2 regions of the Erwinia sp. CGal63 genome follow, and region 1 is predicted to be linked to the other one. Evidence: predicted binding sites of a transcription regulator. Region 1 holds the regulator's gene; the other holds the start of a gene.
The links. The regulator PhoB, encoded in region 1, activates phosphate uptake and scavenging genes when phosphate is short. The targets are predictions, from matches to a motif close to CTGTCATAAAACTGNCNNAT.

Region 1 (6,378 bases):
TGCTCGCTACTGCCTGGATAACCGCGGCGGAACCGGGATACTCGCTTACGTCACTGCGGAAATCCCCGTTGCACAGCGCCTGCTGACGGAAAAAGCCCCAGGTGCCGGAAGCGGAGTTACGGCCAAAGCGCTGGATGGGTCGCCGCGCCCATTCGCCCTGCGTTAGCTGAAGATCGCCCCAGCTGCGCACGGTAAAAGGCGCGCCGCAGCGGCGGGTAACGGAAAAAATGGCATCCAGCTGGCGGGCATCTACGCCCTGCAGCGGATTATCCTGATTGACCACCACCACCAGCGCGTCCATCGCCACCGGTACGGCCAGCGGCGCATAGCCGTAGCGATTTTCAAACAGCTGGCGCTCCACCGCCTGCATCGGCCGACTCATCGCGCCCAGCTGCGCCGCGCCCGCCGCCAGCGCGGTAGGCGCCGTTGAGGAACCGGAAGCCTGAATTTGCACGTTGACGCCGGGATAAAGGCGATTAAAGCTTTCGCCCCACAGCGTCATTAATGTGCCGAGCGTATCCGAGCCTACGCTGCTGAGGTTGCCAGCCAGCATAGTTTCGCTTGCACCAGCCGAGCTGCACAGCAGCATCAGCGCAACAAACCACTTTTTCATTTTTCTCGTCCGCCTGCTCAGTGAACCGCATTCTGAGCCAGTTCACCGCTGACAATCAACCTTGCAGGCAGCGAGAAGCCGAAACAGGTCTCTTTTCCCGGCTGGCTGGTTATCTCCAGGCGCGTATTATGATGGCCGAGCGCATGTTTAACGATAGCCAGTCCCAGGCCGCTGCCGCCGGTTTGCCGCGAGCGCGCCTTATCAACGCGATAAAAGCGCTCGGTCAGACGAGGAATATGTTCTGCGGCGATGCCTGGCCCGTTATCACAAACTTTAAATTGCGCGCCATGCGCCGTTTTTTTCCAGCTGATATCAATACGCGTGCCTTCCGGCGTATGGTTGACCGCGTTGTAAACCAGGTTGGAAATGGCGCTGCGCAGCTGTTCGTCGTTGCCGAATACCCGTAGCTGCGGATCGGCGGAAAAATGGATCTGGTGGCGACCCTGGCTGAGCGTTTCCGCCTCGCGCTGCAGCAGCCGCAGCATCAGCGGCACATCGACTTTTTCCTGCAGATCCAGCGCCGGAGCAGCCTCGATTCGCGACAGCGTCAGCAGCTGTTTCACCAGCGCGTCCATTCGTCGGGTTTGCTCCTGCATGGTGTGCAACGCCTTATCGCGCGACGGCCCTTCCAGCACCGCGTCGCTCATCATCTCCAGATAACCCTGCAGCACCGTAAGCGGCGTGCGCAATTCATGACTGACGTTGGCGAAAAAGTTGCGTCGCGCGCCTTCCAGCTGATGCATTTGGGTTACGTCGCGCGCCACCAGCAGCCACTGGCCTTCGCTATAGGGCATCACGCGGAACTCAAGGTGACGATGGCTGTTCAGCACCAGCGTCAGCGGTCGTGAGAAGTCACGCTGGCGCAGGTAAAGGGTAAACTCGGGATAGCGCAGCAGGTTAAGGATATTTTGACCGTTATCTTCCGGCCAGCGCAGCCCCAACATTTGCTGCGCCAGGCCGTTGCACCAGAAAATCGTGCCCTCTTCGGTGGTCAGTACCACCGCGTCCGGCAGCGACTCCGCGCCGCTGCGAAACCTTTTAATCAGATGTCCCAACTCGCGACGGCGGCGACGGTTGCGCGCCTGCATTTGATACAGGCCATAAAACAGCGGTTCCCAGCTGCCGCGCCCGGTCGGCGGCGTGATGCTGCGGTCGATCCACAGCCAGTGAGAGAGGCGAAGCAGGTTGGTAAAATGCCAGCCCAGTATGGCCAGCGTGGCCAGCAGCAGCCACCAGGGCAGCCCGCCGACCAGCAGTCCAAGGATCAGCGCTGGTAAACAGGCGAGCAGCAGCTCAAGCAGCAATCTCTTCCAGGAGAGGCGTTCCAGCACAATGAAAACTCCAGTGGGGACAATCAGTAACGCGCAGAGAAACGGTAGCCTGTTCCGCGAACTGTCTGCACCATACGATCGTGTCCGGTCAGTTCAAGTGCCTTACGCAGACGGCGAATATGCACGTCCACAGTACGATCTTCCACGTAGACGTTAGTGCCCCAGACGTGATTAAGCAACTGCTCGCGGCTGTAGACGCGCTCGGGATGCGTCATAAAGAAGTGCAGCAGCTTATATTCTGTTGGCCCCATCTCCAGCGGCTGTGTCTCGGACATCACGCGGTGCGAAGAGGGATCCAGGCTCAGTCCCTGAATTTCGATGACTTCTTCCACCGCCATCGGCGATATACGGCGCATTACCGCTTTAATCCGCGCCACCAGCTCTTTGGGTGAGAAAGGCTTGATAATATAGTCGTCGGCGCCGACTTCCAGCCCGCGCACGCGGTCTTCTTCTTCGCCGCGCGCGGTCAGCATCATCACCGGAATATCGCGGGTCATCGCCTCGCGCTTCAGATGACGGATAAACTGGATACCCGTGCCGCCAGGCAGCATCCAGTCCAGCAGGATCAGATCCGGCCAGGGTTCGATCAGCAGATTAATGGCGCTGTCATAATCTTCCGCTTCTATCGGCTGATAGTCATTTTGTTCCAGCACAAAACACAACATCTCACGAATTGGGGCTTCATCTTCGACTACCAGAATGCGCTTAGCCATTATTGCTCCTGCGTCTGTGACGGAATGTCACCGGATATGCGGCGCCATTATGCGTCAGATTTATGACACTTTTATGAAAAAATCCAGCCGCTATTCATCAGTTTTATAACACTTTTCAGCAGGATGAAAATGCGTTGCTGAGGTTTTTTGGCCAGCCGTTTATAATCGGCGTCTCGCTTACCTGACACAGAAGGGACGCTATGCGACTTATTCACACCGCCGACTGGCATCTCGGCCAGTTTTTTTACACCAAAAGCCGTGCGCCGGAACATGAAGCTTTTCTGACGTGGCTGGTCGCGCAGGTGGAGCAGCATCAGGTCGATGCCGTGGTCGTCGCCGGCGACATCTTTGATACCGGTTCGCCGCCCAGCTATGCGCGCGAGCTTTACAACCGCTTTGTGGTCAGACTGCAGCAGACCGGCTGCCAGCTGATTATTCTGGCGGGCAATCACGACTCCGTGGCCATGCTGAACGAATCCCGCGAGCTGCTCGCCTGCCTGAACACGCGGGTTATCGCCGCCGCCAGCGAAGATCCGGCCGATCAGGTGCTGCTGCTGAATCGTCGCGACGGCGAGCCCGGCGCGCTGCTTTGCGCCATCCCTTTTCTGCGTCCGCGCGACATTACGCTAAGCAAAGCGGGACAGTCGGGACGAGAGAAACAGCAGACGCTGCTGGAAGCGATTACTCACCACTATCAGCGCAGCTATGCGGCGGCGGTTGAGAGGCGCGACGAGCTGGGCCTGCCGCTGCCCATTATCGCCACCGGCCATTTGACTACGATGGGCGTCACCAAAAGCGACGCCGTGCGCGATATCTATATCGGCACGCTGGACGCCTTTCCCGCTCAGGCCTTTCCGCCCGCGGACTATATCGCGCTGGGCCATATTCATCGCGCGCAGCGCATCGCCGACACGGATTATATCCGCTACAGCGGCTCGCCCATACCGCTCAGCTTTGACGAGCTGGGCCGGGAAAAAAGCGTCTTCCTGGTGGATTTCGCTGACGGCAAGCTAAGCGCGGTGACGCCGCTGACGGTGCCGCTTTTTCAGCCGATGCAGATGATCAAAGGCTCGCTGCAGGAGATAGAGCGACAGCTCGGCGCGATTGAACCGCCGCAAACGGGCCAGAAAGTCTGGCTGGATATTGAAATCGTCACGCAAACCTGGCTGAACGATCTCCAGCGGCATATTCAGGAGCTGGCTGAAACTCTGCCGGTAGAAGTGGTGCTGCTGCGCCGCAGCCGCGAACAGCGCGAAAACATCCTCAGCCGGCAGAACAAGGAAACCCTTAGCGAGCTGAGCGTGGAAGAGGTGTTTCAGCGACGCCTCGCCGCCGAACAGGAGGATCCGGCCCGTATTGAGCGCGCCACGCTGCTGTTCAGACAGACGCTGGCGGAAATGGACGAGGAGCCGTCATGAAAATCCTGACCTTAAGATTCAAGAACCTCAACTCGCTGAAAGGCGAATGGAAAATCGACTTTACCGCCGAACCTTTCGCCAGCAATGGGCTGTTCGCCATTACCGGTCCGACCGGCGCCGGGAAAACCACGCTGCTCGACGCCATTTGCCTGGCGCTCTATCACGAAACGTCGCGGCTGGGGAAACTGTCGCAGACGCAAAACGATCTGATGACGCGCGATACCGCCGAATGCCTCGCGGAAGTGGAGTTCGAAGTCAAAGGCGTAGCCTGGCGAGCGTTCTGGAGCCAGAATCGCGCACGCGGCGCGGTAGACGGCAACCTGCAGGCGCCGCGCGTCGAGCTGGCGCGCTGTGAGGACAATAAAATTGTCGCTGACAAGGTCAAAGACAAACTGGAGATGCTGACCGAGCTGACCGGTCTGGATTTCGATCGCTTTACCAAATCAATGATGCTCTCGCAGGGGCAGTTCGCCGCGTTTCTGAACGCCGATGCCAACAGCCGCGCCGGGCTGCTGGAAGAGCTGACCGGCACAGAGATATACGGTCGCCTCTCCGCCAGCGTTTTCGAGCGGCATAAAAACGCCCGCAACGCGCTGGAGAACCTGCGGGCGCAGGCAAGCGGCATGGCGCTGCTGGACGATGAGAAAATTCAACAGCTTACTTTGCTGTCGGAACAGCTGCTGACAGAGGAGCAGGCGCTTACTTCGCAATTACAGCATCAGCAGCAGCTGCTGCAGTGGCAGCAGCACTATCAGGCGGCGCTACAGGCAAAAGAAGCCGCGACGGCAGAGCAGCAGCAGGCGGAAACGGCCTGGCAGGCGGCGCTGCCGCAGCTGAGCCTGCTGCAACAGGCCGAACCGGCGGAAAAGCTGCGCCCGCAATGGCTGTCGCGTAATCAGCATCATCAGGATCGGCAAAAAACAGCGGAGCAGCAGCAGCAAATCAGCACGCAGCGCCAGCAGATTCAGCATCAGCTGGACGAGCTGGCCGACGAGCTGAAAAAGGCGGAAGCGGCGCGACAGCAGCATGAAGACGATCGGCAGCGGCAGGAGACGCTGATCGCCGAACAGCTGCTGCCGCTGGATAGCCGTATCGCCACGCTGGCGCAGCAGAGCCAGACGCTGGAAAAAGAAGTAAGTGATTACAAACTCTATCTGCATGGACGCCGCGCCGCGCTGCAACAGGCGCAACAGCAGCATCAGGAAACCCTTGCCCGCCAGCAGGAGCAGCAGCGCTGGCAGCAGCAGCATGAGCACTATGCCCGCTGGGGCGAATCGCTGCCGCTCTGGCGTGCGCGCTTTGAGCAGCTGCAGCAGAGCGAACAGGCGCTGACGGCGCAGCAGAAGCGGCTGGATGAAGAGCAGCAAACCGTCAGTCGTTTACAGCAGCAGATTGCACAGGCGGAACAGCAGGCGAAGCCGAAGCGGCAGCAGCTTGAAGCGCAGCAAAAGCAGGTAGCGGAAGCCGAAGCGGCGCTGGCGCAGCAGCAAAAGCAGCATACCGAAGAGCAGCTGCAGGCCACGCTCGCCATACTGCAGCAGCAGCGGCCGCAGCGGCAGAGCCTGGCGCTGATCGCTTCGCAGTGGCCGGCGCTGACGCAGCGCAGCCAGCGGCGACAGAGCGAACTTAAGACGCTGCAACAGCAGCTGCAGCAGGCGCAAACCGAGCTGCAGCACCTGCGCAACGGTTATAAAGAGAAGCGGCAGCATCAGCAGGATCTGGAAAAACGCTGTGAGCTTGAGCAGCGCATTGCCGATCTGGAGCAGTATCGTGCCCGCCTGGAGCCGGAACAGCCCTGCCCGCTGTGCGGCTCCTGTCAGCATCCTGCCGTAGCCGACTACCAGGCGCTGAATCTCTCTGAAAACCAGCAGCGCCTGGCCGCGTTAAAGCTGGAGGTCGAGCAGCTGAAAGACAGCGGTACGGCCAGAAGCGAGCAGGTAAAGAACCTGCAGGCGCAGGCGGAAAAGCTCCAGCGCGAGCTGGCAGAAAGTGAAAGCGAAGCCGCGAATTTACGCGCGCAGTGGCAAACGACGGCGCAGGCGCTGAAGCTTGACTCTTCTCCCGATGAACTGCAGCAGGCTAACGCCTGGCTGGCGGAGCAGGATCGTCAGGAGAGCGAGCTGCAGACGCAGCTGCTGGCTTTACAGCAGCGTACGCGCCAGCTGCAGCAGCATAAGGATCGCCTGGCAGAACTGCAAAAATCGCTAAGCGACATCGCGCAGCAGCAGGAGCTGGCAGGTCAGCAACTGCTTACTTCTGTCAGGGCGCAGCAGGAGCAGGAACAGGCGCTCGCCCGGCAGCAG
Region 2 (6,378 bases), on a different contig from region 1:
TTGTCACGGGTTCCTGATATTTTCCTCGTCATTAAAATCCCTTCCTGGCGAATCGTCCTTTTTTACGGCGATTTGGCCGTTAACCGTGCTGATGAAATGAAAAAAATTGCAAACGGGCATCTTCTGGTGATGCTGATCGCGCTGGTGGCCGTCGGCCAGATGGCGCAAACCATTTATGTCCCCGCGATGGCGACCATCGCACAGGATTTCGGCGTGCGCGACGGCGTGGTGCAGCGCGTAATGGCGGCTTACCTGATGACCTATGGCGGTTCGCAGCTGCTGTATGGGCCGCTATCAGACAATATTGGCCGCCGCCCGGTTATCCTGGGCGGACTGACTATTTTTATGCTTGGCTCGCTGGTAGCGCTTTGCGCGCCTGATTTCAATCTGCTGGTGCTGGGTAGCGCCATTCAGGGATTGGGAACTGGCGTAGCGGGCGTAATGGCGCGTACGATGCCGCGCGATCTCTATGCGGGCGGCGCGCTGCGTCACGCTAACAGCCTGCTGAATATGGGCATTCTGGTCAGCCCGCTGGCAGCGCCGGTTATTGGCGCGCTGCTGACGCATCTGTTCGGCTGGCACGCCTGCTTTATTTTCCTGCTTTTGCTCTGTCTGAGCGTGGGCGTGACGATGCTGCGCTGGCTGCCGGAAACGCGTCCTGCGCCGCTGGAAAAGCGTGCGCTCTTTTCGCGCTACCGACCGCTGCTGGCGGACGCCACTTTTATTCGCTATCTGATTATGCTGATGGGCGCGTTGGGCGGTATCGCGGTATTCGAAGCCAGCTGCGGTGTACTGATGGGCGGCGTGTTGGGGCTGAGCAGCCTGACGGTCAGCCTGCTGTTTATCCTGCCGATTCCGGCGGCCTTTTTCGGCGCCTGGTTTGCGGGTCGCGACAACAAACCTTTCCCGCAGCTGATGTGGTGGTCGGTCAACAGCTGCCTGCTGGCGGGCGCGCTGATGTGGCTGCCGGCCTGGTTCGGCGTTATGAACATCTGGACGCTGGTTGCGCCCGCCGCGCTGTTCTTCTTCGGCGCGGGGATGCTGTTCCCGCTGGCGACCACCGGCGCGATGGAGCCCTGGCCCTATATGGCCGGTACGGCAGGCGCGCTGCTGGGCGGCCTGCAGAACCTGGGCTCGGGTCTGGCGGCCTGGCTCTCCGCGCTGCTGCCGCAGAGCGGCCAGTTTAGCCTGGGGATGCTGATGTTCGCGATGGCGCTGCTGATTCTGCTCTGCTGGCTGCCGCTGTCGAAACGGCCCGAACTGCAGGCCGTATAGGCGGCGCGCCTACAGAATATAGGGGTGCAGACTCTCGTCCTTGCGATCCAGGTAGTGGATGGACTGAATACGGCGGATGGTGCGCGATTTGCCGCGCACCAGCAGCGTTTCGGTAGTGGCGACGTTGCCCTGGCGCGTGATGCCTTTCAGCAGATCGCCGCTGGTGATGCCGGTGGCGGAAAATATCACGTTATCGTTATGCGCCATCTCGGCAAGCTGTAAAACTTTTCCGGCCTCGATGCCCATTGCCGCGCAGCGCTTCAGCTCTTCTTCGCCCAGCGCGCGGTTCTCTGGCGTATCGCCTTTCACCGCGTGGCGCGGCAGCAGCCTTCCCTGCATATCGCCATCCAGCGCGCGGATTACCGCGGCGGAAACCACGCCTTCCGGCGCGCCGCCAATGCCATACAGCACGTCTACTTCGCTGTCAGGCATACAGGTCAGGATGGAGGCGGCGACGTCGCCGTCGGGAAAGGCGAAAATTCGCACGCCCAGGCGCTGCATCTCCGCAATCACGCTGTCATGACGCGGTTTGGCGAGAATAGTAACGGTCAGTTCCGACAGCGGCTTTTGCAGCGCCCGCGCGATATTCTGCAGATTTTCTGCCAGCGGCAGTGCCAAGTCGATAGCGCCTTTCGCACCGGGGCCGACCGCCAGTTTCTCCATATACATATCGGGCGCGTTGAGAAAGGTGCCTTTATCGCCGACCGCCAGCACCGCCAGCGCGTTAGCCTGGCCCATCGCGGTCATACGCGTGCCTTCAATAGGATCGACGGCAATATCCACCGCGTCGCCCTGGCCGCTGCCTACCTTTTCGCCGATATAGAGCATCGGCGCTTCATCGATCTCGCCCTCGCCGATAACGATTTGCCCGTCGATATCCACTTTGTTCAGCATAATCCGCATGGCGTATACCGCCGCGCCGTCGGCCGCGTTCTTGTCGCCGCGTCCCAGCCATTTGTAGCCAGCCAGCGCCGCTGCTTCCGTTACGCGTGAAAATTCAATAGCGAGTTCTCGTTTCATCATAGGCCTCGGGAAAGTAATGAGGCAGGAAGTCTGGCATAGCGGAAAGGGAAAACGCCAGCATTCTTATCGCGGTCGTTAAGCCTGGCAAAAGCAGCCCGCCATCATGGCGATGGCGGGCGAGGGGGAATTACTCTTCGTGATCTTCCCACGCCTGAGCGCGGGCGACGGCTTTCTTCCAGCCGGCATAACGATAGTTACGCTCGGTGGTTTCGATGCTTGGACGGAATTCGCGTTCGATAACCGCTTTGGAGCGAACCTCATCCAGATCTTTCCAGAAGCCTACTGCCAGACCGGCCAGGTAAGCCGAGCCAAGCGCGGTGACTTCCAGCACTTCCGGGCGTTCTACGCGAGTGCCCAGGATATCGGACTGGAACTGCATCAGGAAGTTGTTGGCTACCGCGCCGCCATCCACGCGCAGCGACTGCAGGCGCGTATTGGCGTCGTTCTGCATCGCTTCCAGCACGTCGCGCGTCTGGAAGGCGATGGACTCCAGCGTGGCGCGGATAATGTGGTTGGCGTTCGCACCGCGCGTCAGGCCGAAAATCGCGCCGCGCGCATACGGGTCCCAGTATGGCGCGCCCAGGCCGGTAAAGGCCGGTACCATATAGACGCCGTTGCTGTCCTTCACTTTGGTCGCGAAATATTCAGAGTCGGTCGCGTCGCCAATCAGTTTCATCTCGTCGCGCAGCCACTGAATAGAGGCGCCGCCGATAAACACCGCGCCTTCCAGCGCATAGTTCACTTCGCCGCGCGGGCCGCAGGCGATAGTGGTCAGCAGGCCGTTGGTCGAGGTGACCGCTTCCGTACCGGTGTTCATCAGCATAAAGCAGCCGGTGCCATAGGTGTTTTTCGCCATGCCGGGCTGCACGCACAGCTGGCCATACAGCGCCGCCTGCTGGTCGCCCGCGATGCCGGCGATAGGAATACGCGTGCCGCCTTTACCGCCGATATTGGTCTGGCCGTAAACTTCGGAAGAGGATTTCACTTCCGGCAGCATTTCACGCGGGATATCCAGGATATCCAGCATACGCTGATCCCACTCCAGCTTGTGGATGTTGAACATCATGGTGCGCGAGGCGTTGGTGTAGTCGGTGATATGCACCCGACCCTGAGTCATTTTCCACACCAGCCATGAATCGACGTTGCCGAACAGCAGCTCGCCGCGTTTCGCGCGTTCGCGCGCGCCTTCCACGTGATCCAGAATCCACTTCACCTTAGTGCCGGAGAAGTAAGGGTTAATCACCAGGCCGGTCGTGTGCTGGATATACTCTTCCAGGCCTTCCTTTTTCAGTTTGGCGCAGTAGTCGGCGGTACGCGGGTCCTGCCAGACGATAGCGTTGTAGATCGGCTTGCCGGTCTCTTTATCCCAGACGATAGCGGTTTCGCGCTGGTTGGTGATGCCGATAGCGGCGATCTCGTCCGAACGGATATCGGCGTGGGCCAGCACTTCCACCAGCGTGGAGCTTTGCGACGCCCAGATATCCATTGGGTCGTGCTCTACCCAGCCTGGCTTAGGATAGATTTGCTGAAATTCGCGCTGGGAAACCGCAACAATGTTGGAGTCGTGATCCAGCACCACGGCGCGGGAGCTGGTAGTCCCCTGATCCAGCGCGACGATATATTTTTTATCTGTAGTCATAAATCCTTCCTGATGTGTAAAGGGTTAGCACTTACGCTTTACGCTGTTCAGCACGCGCTATCGTCTTCTCTGTCTTCTTTACCGTGACAGCGCCTGGCAGGTTGCGGGCGATCAGAGAGCGGTAGCCGAGTGCGCCCACGCTGGCGCCAACGATCGGGCCAAAAATTGGCACGAGGAAATAAGGAATGTCGCGGCCGCCGGTAAAGGCGACGTTACCCCATCCGGCCAGCCATGCGAAGAGCTTAGGGCCGAAATCGCGAGCCGGGTTCAGGGCGAAGCCGGTCAGCGGCCCCATCGCACCGCCGATCACCGCGATCAGCAGGCCGATCAGCAGCGGCGCCATCGGGCCACGCGGCAGGCCGTTGCCATCGTCGGTCAGCGCCATAATCAGGCCCATCATCACGGCGGTAATCACCGCTTCAACCAGGAAAGCCTGGCCGACGCTGATATGCGCGTTAGGGTAGGTTGAGAAGATGCCTGCCAGATCCAGACTCTCTACGCTGCCGCGCACCATATGATGCGCCTGTTCATAATCCAGGAACAGGTTGTAGTAAAGCGCGTAGACCAGCGCAGCGGAACAGAAGGCGCCGGCGATCTGCGCCAGGATATAAGGGATAACTTTACGGCCTTCGAAGTTGCCGAACAGGCAGAGCGCCAGCGTGACGGCCGGGTTCAGATGCGCGCCGGAGATCGCCGCGCTCAGGTAGACCGCCATCGCAACGGCAATCCCCCAGATAATGCTGATTTCCCACAGGCCCAGTACCGCACCGGCCAGCTTCGCCGCGGCAACGCAGCCGGCGCCGAAGAAAATAATTGTGCCTACGCCGAGAAATTCAGCGATGCACTGTCCTTTGAGAGTAGTTGTCTGGCTCATAATGATGTTTCCTGAAGGCGAGGTTAAATGACGTGCGACGTTTTTGTTCTCATTCCCTGAGTCGCCCCAATCTTGTGTGGGGTTGTTGTGAATTTATCGTTAACGAGCATAAACGAGAAATAGCGAAATCAAAAGTTGTGTGCTGCTTCAAAAAAATGAGCGTTTTCGCGTCTTTCTGCGCCATTTTCCCGGCAGATGACACTTTCGTTTCTGTTGCTATGTTTCAATTTATTAACAGTAGCGGTAAAGGAATGCGGATAAATGTTAAAGATACCAGGTCTTCACTGAAAAACGCGGCTCTCGCGCCTGTAGCGGGTTCGTTGCTGGACTTGACGCGCCGCTCTACTTACAATCGGGGCATCGTTGTGATCCGCAGCGGGTCGGTAAAAGCCGGTAAAGCTGCGTCAGCAACATCAACGCCTTGCGATTAGGAGAGGTCATTCACGATGTCATTTGAAGTGTTCGAAAAACTGGAAGCAAAAGTTCAGCAGGCGATTGATACTATCACTCTGCTGCAGATGGAAATCGAAGAGCTGAAAGAGCAGAACAACAACCTGAACCAGCAGGTTCAGCAGGCCGCGGGCAGCAGTGAAGCTCTGGTGCGTGAAAACCAGCACCTGAAAGAGGAGCAGCATGTCTGGCAGGAACGCCTGCGTGCGCTGTTGGGAAAAATGGAAGAAGTCTGAGTCAGGTTTGACGACAGGCAGGAAGAGAACGGGTGCCCTTCAGCACCCGTTTTTGCTATTCGATATCCAGCGGATCTTCGGCAAGGATAATGCCGGTATTGTCGGCGTAAAGGTGGTCGCCTGAGAAGAAGGTCACGCCGCCAAAGTTAACGCGTACGTCGCTCTCGCCAATGCCTTCTCCGGCTGCGCCTGCCGGGATAGCCGCAATCGCCTGGATGCCGATATCCAGATCTTCCAGCTCGTCGACCTGACGCACGGAACCGTACACCACGATACCTTCCCACTCGTTTTGCAGCGCCAGACGCGCCAGCGCCGCGTCGACCAGCGCGCGCCGCACGGAACCGCCGCCGTCTACCAGCAGCACCCGACCACGCCCGTTCTCTTCCAGCAGATCGTACAGAAGCCCGTTATCTTCAAAACATTTCACCGTGGTGATTTGCCCGCCAAACGAGGTGCGGCCACCAAAGTTTGAAAAAAGCGGTTCGACCACGTTCACATCTTCATGGTAGATGTCGCACAGTTCAGAAGTATCGTATTTCATAAGGGTTCATCTGTTTGCCACAGGGACATTAAGTATATCGCTTTCTGTCGACTGTTGGCAAAATCATCAGTTGCTAAAAGTTGCGATGGGTCAAGCACATCGCGTTTAGCTCATCGCCAGACCCAGCGCAAAAAGCAGATTAACCAGCAGCGCCGCTTTTACCGTTTTTTCCAGTACGGGACGCATTGCTGCGGCATTGGTATGTTTGATAACGAAGCGCGCCTGCCCGAATAACAGCGGCGCGCTAAGTAAAAACAGCCAGCCCGGCGCGTCGAGCCCGGTCAGTTTGGCGTACAGGGCAAAGCAGAACAGCGAAGCGGAGAGCAGCATGGCGTGATAG

Region 2: MKZ79_RS20215 (MIP/aquaporin family protein) is a predicted target of PhoB. The motif match lies at 5,030-5,049, and genes of this name have one in related genera.

Annotation. Positions count from the first base shown of each region.
Region 1 covers NZ_JAKUMN010000004.1:346,306-352,683, reverse strand. The annotation lists gene MKZ79_RS15095 (PstS family phosphate ABC transporter substrate-binding protein) at 1-613, opposite strand, end outside; gene phoR (phosphate regulon sensor histidine kinase PhoR) at 631-1,944, opposite strand; gene phoB (phosphate response regulator transcription factor PhoB) at 1,968-2,657, opposite strand; gene sbcD (exonuclease subunit SbcD) at 2,858-4,075, shown strand; gene MKZ79_RS15075 (SbcC/MukB-like Walker B domain-containing protein) at 4,072-6,378, shown strand, end outside.
Region 2 covers NZ_JAKUMN010000009.1:31,534-37,911, reverse strand. The annotation lists gene emrD (multidrug efflux MFS transporter EmrD) at 97-1,275, shown strand; gene glpX (class II fructose-bisphosphatase) at 1,285-2,295, opposite strand; gene glpK (glycerol kinase GlpK) at 2,426-3,937, opposite strand; gene MKZ79_RS20215 (MIP/aquaporin family protein) at 3,969-4,811, opposite strand; gene zapB (cell division protein ZapB) at 5,258-5,497, shown strand; gene rraA (ribonuclease E activity regulator RraA) at 5,553-6,038, opposite strand; gene MKZ79_RS20200 (1,4-dihydroxy-2-naphthoate polyprenyltransferase) at 6,144-6,378, opposite strand, start outside.